One region of the Serratia sp. TSA_105.2 genome, then DNA from elsewhere that is predicted to be linked to it. Evidence: predicted binding sites of a transcription regulator. Region 1 holds the regulator's gene; each other region holds the start of a gene.

Evidence for each region. The regulator Fur, encoded in region 1, represses iron uptake genes when iron is present. The targets are predictions, from matches to a motif close to ATAATAATGAGAACNACTATCAA.
Region 2: ACUTSC_RS11375 (Nramp family divalent metal transporter) is a predicted target of Fur. The motif match lies at 1,343-1,365, and genes of this name have one in related genera.
Region 3: ftnA (non-heme ferritin) is a predicted target of Fur. The motif match lies at 859-881, and genes of this name have one in related genera.

What each region holds. Positions count from the first base shown of each region.
Region 1 is NZ_JBQZFT010000002.1:619,997-622,268, forward strand. Features, by position in the region: gene fldA (flavodoxin FldA) at 1-493, shown strand, start outside; gene fur (ferric iron uptake transcriptional regulator) at 823-1,269, shown strand; gene ACUTSC_RS09385 (family 20 glycosylhydrolase) at 1,514-2,272, opposite strand, start outside.
Region 2 is NZ_JBQZFT010000003.1:58,978-61,249, forward strand. Features, by position in the region: gene ACUTSC_RS11370 (NupC/NupG family nucleoside CNT transporter) at 1-1,027, opposite strand, end outside; gene ACUTSC_RS11375 (Nramp family divalent metal transporter) at 1,405-2,272, shown strand, end outside.
Region 3 is NZ_JBQZFT010000001.1:1,147,137-1,149,408, reverse strand. Features, by position in the region: gene pip (prolyl aminopeptidase) at 1-425, shown strand, start outside; gene ACUTSC_RS05365 (DNA polymerase III subunit theta) at 459-689, opposite strand; gene ftnA (non-heme ferritin) at 1,034-1,552, shown strand; gene yobA (CopC domain-containing protein YobA) at 1,878-2,261, shown strand; gene copD (copper homeostasis membrane protein CopD) at 2,264-2,272, shown strand, end outside.

The DNA of each region.
Region 1 (2,272 bases):
AAACATTGCCAAAATGATCCAGAAAATTCTCCAGAAACAGTTTGGCGACGACGTCTCTGAAGTGCATGACATCGCTAAAAGCAGCAAAGAAGACCTGGAAGGGTTCGATATCCTGCTGCTGGGTATCCCGACCTGGTATTACGGTGAAGCGCAGTGTGACTGGGATGATTTCTTCCCGACGCTGGAAGAAGTCGACTTCAACGGCAAACTGGTGGCGCTGTTCGGCTGCGGCGACCAGGAAGACTACGCGGAATACTTCTGTGACGCGATGGGCACCATTCGCGACATCATCGAACCGCGCGGCGCGGCCATCGTGGGCCACTGGCCGACCAAAGGCTACCACTTCGAGGCCTCCAAAGGCCTGGCGGACGACGACCACTTCATCGGTTTGGCGATCGACGAAGACCGTCAGCCGGAGCTGACCAACGAGCGCGTGGACGCTTGGGTCAAACAGATCGTCGAAGAGCTGAGCCTGGCCGATATCGTCGGCTAAGCCCCGGCACTGGCGAAAGGTTGAACAAAGGCCCTGTAAAGTGCATAGTGTGCCCACAGGGCCGTCATCGGCAGCAGGGATTGCTGCGATAGAAGCTACAGATTTGTAACTTCCCACCCCGTCACGGTAGACTGAGATATCGGTTTATCCCATCCATCAAGGCGTTGCATGCAAAACATGCAATAGTGCAATTATATCTTTGTTAACAACCGGCGGTTTCCATTTAGTACAACCGGTTCTATAATGAGACGCATTAACTCTTTGTGCCGACCGATGCCACAGGCGAGTACGCCTCAACTTGATTAGCATAGTAACAGGACTGAATTCGCATGACCGACAACAACATCGCATTGAAGAAGGCCGGCTTAAAAGTCACGCTTCCGCGACTCAAAATCCTGGAAGTACTGCAAAATCCGGAATGCCATCACGTCAGTGCGGAAGATTTGTACAAAAAACTGATTGATATGGGCGAAGAGATCGGGCTGGCAACGGTTTATCGCGTACTGAACCAGTTTGACGATGCGGGCATTGTGACACGTCACAATTTCGAAGGCGGCAAGTCCGTGTTCGAGCTGACCCAACAGCATCACCACGATCATCTTATTTGCCTGGACTGCGGCAAAGTGATCGAATTCAGCGACGAATCCATCGAAGTGCGCCAGCGTGATATCGCCAAGCAACACGGCATCAAGCTCACCAACCACAGCCTGTATCTGTACGGCCACTGCGAAACCGGTGACTGCCGCGAAGACGAAACGCTGCACGACAAGAAATAAGCCTGACCGGCTATGAAAAACCGCCTCACACCGAGGCGGTTTTTTTATGCCCGCTGTGCAGCAGACAAAAAAATCCCCGGACAGGCCGGGGAAAATCATGTCATGAAATATCACAATTGCAGCGGCACAGCGACTCCACGTACTACTCTCACTACAACGTCCGCCCTACGCCGACACGCGCGGGCGAACGCATTCCCCCTTCGTTATACGGCCGCCGCCAGGGCAGCAGGCCATTGCACCGGGCCTAGACCTTCTCGGCGCGGCTGTAGCGTTTGCCGTCCGGGCTGACCGAACGCACCTGCACTTCACCGGAGATCGCCGGCTTGGCCTTGGCGTCATAGCGCTGCCACTGCTTGCCGCCGTCGGTGGAGTACTCGATGCCCAACCCCGGCAGCGCGATATTCGCCTCCAGCTTGCCGCCCGCTACGCGTGCGCCCGGCACCGGCAGACGATAAGCGACGCCGCCCTTGTCCAGCTTGGCCAGTTCACGCTGCCCCAGGATATTGGCGAAGCGCAGCCAGTCTTTCTCCAGCGTCTTGGTATCGACAAAGTGGGTTTCCCCGCCTTTGTATTCGCGGCCGGCGCGATAGTCCTGCTCCCAACCGGCGCGGTGCCAGGCGCGTTCAGCCACTGACAGCGCGCGTGGGAAGATCATGTATTCCATCTGCGGATCGGTGCGCTGGGTTTCGCTCCACAGCTGAGCGGACAGCCCGTAGGCACCCGGCCACGGCTTGTCGCTCTTGGCGTTGAAGTGGTTGCCGTCGCGGTCGACCGAGGTTTCCGCGTTCTGTGGCATGTTGTCCGGCGCGAAGCTGAACACCTTGCGCTCGTCGCTGAAGCGGGTGCCCCAGTAGTAACCGCGCTCGTCCGGGTTCACCTCGTAAGGGAAGTCCATATAGACGTAGTCCGGGTTGGAAACCACCACTTCATACCCTTTGTTGGCCCAGTCGTTGACGCTATCGAAACCGCCCCAGTACAGGGTATCCCAGAAGTTGACGCCCAC
Region 2 (2,272 bases), on a different contig from region 1:
ACACCAGGAACACCGACAGGATCCCCAGGCTGCGCGGCGACAGCTCGGCAGACACTTTCTGCAGCTCCATCATTGCCACGAACTCGTTGGAAACCAGCTTGGTGGCCATGATGCTGCCAACCTGCAGGGCTTCGTGTTTAGGAATCCCCATGATCCAGGCGAACGGATAGAAGAAGTAGCCGAGGATTTCCTGGAAGCTCAGGCCGAAGATGGCGCTGAACACACCGTTGAGCGCGGCGATCAGGGCGATGAAGCCGATCAGCATCGCGGCAACGATAATCGCTACTTTGAAGCCGGCCAAGATATATTCACCCAGCATTTCGAAGAAGCTCTGGCCTTCATGCAGGTTGCCGAGGTGCAGCTCTTCTTCTTTATTGGTGTCGTACGGGTTGACCAGCGACAGCACGATAAAGGTGCTGAACATGTTCAATACCAGCGCCGCCACCACGAACTTGGCGTCCAGCATGGTCATGTAGGCGCCGACGATGGACATGGAAACCGTAGACATCGCGGTCGCCGCCATGGTGTACATGCGCTTTTCCGACATCTTGCCCAGGATATCCTTGTAGGCGATGAAGTTTTCGGATTGGCCCAGGATCAGCGAGCTGACGGCGTTGAACGACTCCAGCTTGCCCATGCCGTTCACTTTCGACAGCACGGTACCGATAATGCGGATGATGAACGGCAGCACCTTGATGTACTGCAGAATACCGATCAGCGCCGAAATGAAGACGATCGGGCACAGCACCTTCAGGAAGAAGAACGCCAGGCCTTTGTCGCCCATGCCGCCGAATACGAAATCAGTCCCTTGTCCCGCAAACCCGAGCAGTTTGTCAAACAGCGCGGCAAATCCTTTTACGAAGCCCAAACCCGCTTCCGAATGCAGGAAAAAGTAGGCCAGCAGTACTTCGATAACCAGTAGTTGAATAACATAGCGAATGCGGATGCTTTTACGATCGCGGCACACCAACAGGGCCAGGATCGCCACCACCACTATCGCCAACGCAAAGTGCGCAATATGGGACATGTTTGCTCCAAATTTGAGGCAGGCTGAATTTCGGCTGTCATTTTATGTAACGCTACGTTTAAAAACGAGACTTCTATTGCAAATATGGAAAATCATAGCGGGAGTTCTCCTAAAGTGTTGCGCAAAAGCATAAAAAATCAAGACGTTAAAGCGGCAATAGGAAATTCGTATTCTTGTGCTAACCTGTCTTTCAGGGGTATTGCAGCCCAAATCCCATCAGAAAAGCACGGAAATCGGCAAGCTCCGCGCTGAACCCTTCGATAAAACCGTTAATGTTGGCTATTACAGAGATAAGTTTTACCGCTCTAAATGCGCTTGATAATTATTATCATTTATATAGAGTGGAGATAAACGTAATTTCAGTAAGGGTTCAACATATGCTGAACAGTCGCGTGGTTGAAACCACCTCCGGTCGCTCCGCCAGAAAAATCAAACTCTCGCTGATGGGGCCCGCCTTCATCGCCGCTATCGGCTATATCGATCCCGGTAACTTCGCCACCAACATCCAGGCCGGCGCCTCGTTCGGTTACAGCCTGCTGTGGGTGGTGGTCTGGGCCAACGTGATGGCGATGCTGATCCAACTGTTGTCCGCCAAGCTGGGCATCGCCACCGGGAAAAACCTGGCCGAGCATATTCGCGATCGCTTTCCGCGGCCGGCGGTGTGGGCCTATTGGGTGCAGGCGGAGATCATCGCCATGGCGACCGATCTGGCCGAGTTTATCGGCGCGGCGATCGGCTTCAAGCTGTTGCTCGGCGTGTCCCTGTTACAGGGCGCGGTGTTGACCGGCATCGCCACCTTTTTAATCTTGATGCTGCAAAAGCGCGGGCAAAAGCCGCTGGAGCGGGTGATTGGCGGCCTGCTGCTGTTTGTCGCCGCCGCTTACATCGTCGAGCTGGCGTTCTCCCAGCCGCAGCTCGCGCCGCTGCTGAAGGGCATGGCGCTGCCCGATCTGCCTAACGGCGATGCGGTATTTCTGGCCGCCGGGGTATTGGGCGCCACCATCATGCCGCATGTGATCTACCTGCATTCGTCGCTCACCCAAATCGGCGGCGAGCACGACAAGGCGGAGCGCTATGCCGCCACCAAAGTCGATGTCGCCGTGGCCATGACCATTGCCGGTTTCGTTAACCTGGCGATGATGGCCACCGCCGCCGCCGCGTTTCATTTCAGCGGCCACAGCGGCATCGCCGATCTCGACGTGGCTTATCTGACGCTGCAACCGCTGCTCGGGCAAGCCGCTGCCA
Region 3 (2,272 bases), on a different contig from region 1:
TGATCGCCGCCTACCGGCAGCGGCTGACCTCGGCCGATCCGCAGGTGCAGCTCGAAGCGGCCAAGCTGTGGAGCGTGTGGGAAGGGGAGACGGTGACGCTGTTGCCGAGCCGCGAATCCGCTTCGTTTGGTGAGGATGATTTCGCCCTGGCGTTCGCCCGCATTGAAAACCACTATTTCACCCATCTGGGCTTCCTGGAAAGCGATGACCAGCTGCTGCGCAATGTGCCGCTGATCCGCCATATTCCGGCGGTGATCGTCCACGGCCGCTATGACATGGCCTGCCAGGTGCAGAACGCCTGGGATCTGGCCAAGGCCTGGCCGGAAGCGGAGTTGCATATCGTGGAAGGGGCGGGGCATTCGTTTGATGAGCCGGGCATCTTGCACCAGCTGATGATCGCCACCGACCGGTTCGCCGGCAAGTGACGTAAAAAACCCGCCGTTACGGCGGGTTTTTTGTTATTTGACCTTCGGCTCGTACGGCAGGCGCGAAAACCTGTGGGATTCCGCGCGGTAGTGCGCCACGCGCTCGCGAAAATAGTCGCGCAGCGCTTCCGGCTGCTCACGCTCCACCACTTCCGGGATCACCGGCATGTTGTAGCGCTCTTTGTACGCCACGCCTGAGGCGGCGAGATCCACGTTCACCCGGTCCATCTCTTCTTTAGACAGCTCGGCCAGATTGTAACCCACGCTATGCTCCTTACTTACTTTGCCGCTTTGAACCTGCGCAGAAGGTAATCCACCCGGCGGCGCTTGGCAAGCCCGTTGCGCCGCTGCTGCGGGCGATATTTGTCCGGGAGTAATGCAATCTATTTATTCTTTTAAATAAGAATGATTCGCTTTTTGATTAAAATAAAAGATGAAAATAATTATCATGTTTATTCTCAATGTGGTGATGATATTTTAATTTGTTGATATATATGATTTTTATAATTAATGTGACTTGAGTGTAAATAAGGTGTTTTTATTTTTACGGCAGCAGGGCATAATGCGCGGAAATTAAATTCATGACCTGCAGAATAAAAGGAATCATTATGCTGACGCAAGAAATGACTCAAAAGCTGAATGAGCAACTGAATCTGGAGTTCTACTCCGCCAACCTGTACCTGCAGATGAGCGCATGGTGCAGCGATAAAGGCTTTGAAGGCGCCGCCGCATTTCTTAAAGAGCACTCTCAGGAAGAGATGCAGCATATGCAACGTCTGTTCGACTACCTGAGCGACACCGGCTCTCTGCCGCTGCTGGGCAGCATCGCCGCACCGCCGGTGACGTTCGAATCGCTGGCGGACGTGTTCCAGCAGACCTACGAACACGAACAGTTGATCACCCGTCAGATCAACGAACTGGCGCACGCCGCCATGACCGCACACGATTACTCCACCTTCAATTTCCTGCAGTGGTACGTGGCGGAGCAGCACGAAGAAGAGAAACTGTTCAAATCCGTGCTGGATAAGCTGGCGCTGGTGGGCACCAGCGGCAAAGGCCTGTTCTTCATCGACAAAGATCTGAAGAAAATGGGCGCGATGGGCCAGGGTGGCAACGGCCAGGCTTAATCTGCACCAGAACACCGAAAAACCGCGCGCGGGCGAGCCTGATGCGCGGTTTTTTTTACCCTGCGTTTATCGCGGTTATGCGGCGATACGTGCTGCCGGATCGCAAAATGCCAGTGATGTGCTCGACTTGCCGCAGCGTGGTCGTTATGATTTACCGCGATACGCTACAGGGATGGTAGAGTCAAAACAGCGGGTTAGCCGATACAACCCGTTTTTCTGTTTACCCGTGGCGCAATCATTTGCGGTGGGTTGGGGCCGCTGATACATCGCCTTGGCTGTGGCCTTAACCCTTATGACCCTCTTTATACTGTTAAGGGATACCACTGTGATCGGTAAAATTCGTTCCTCCTGTCGCCTGCTTTCCACCGTTTTTGTCCTGTTCGTCGGCCTGTCTTCGCAGCAAGCGCTGGCGCACGCCCACCTGAAAGTGGAAACGCCGAAGGCCGACGCCAGCGTCAGCCCGGCGCCGAAAGCGCTGACCCTCAGCTTCTCCGAAGGCATCGAGCCGAACTTCAGCGGCGTGAAAATCACCGGCCCGGACAACGCCGTGGTGAAAACCGGCAAGCTGCAGCTCGATCCGAACAACAACACCCAGGTCAACGTGCCGATCGAAGGCGAGCTGAGCGCGGGCAAATACAACGTCAGCTGGCATGTGGTTTCGGTCGACGGGCATAAAACCAAAGGCCAGTACAGCTTCACCGTAAACTGATCGTGAGTCTG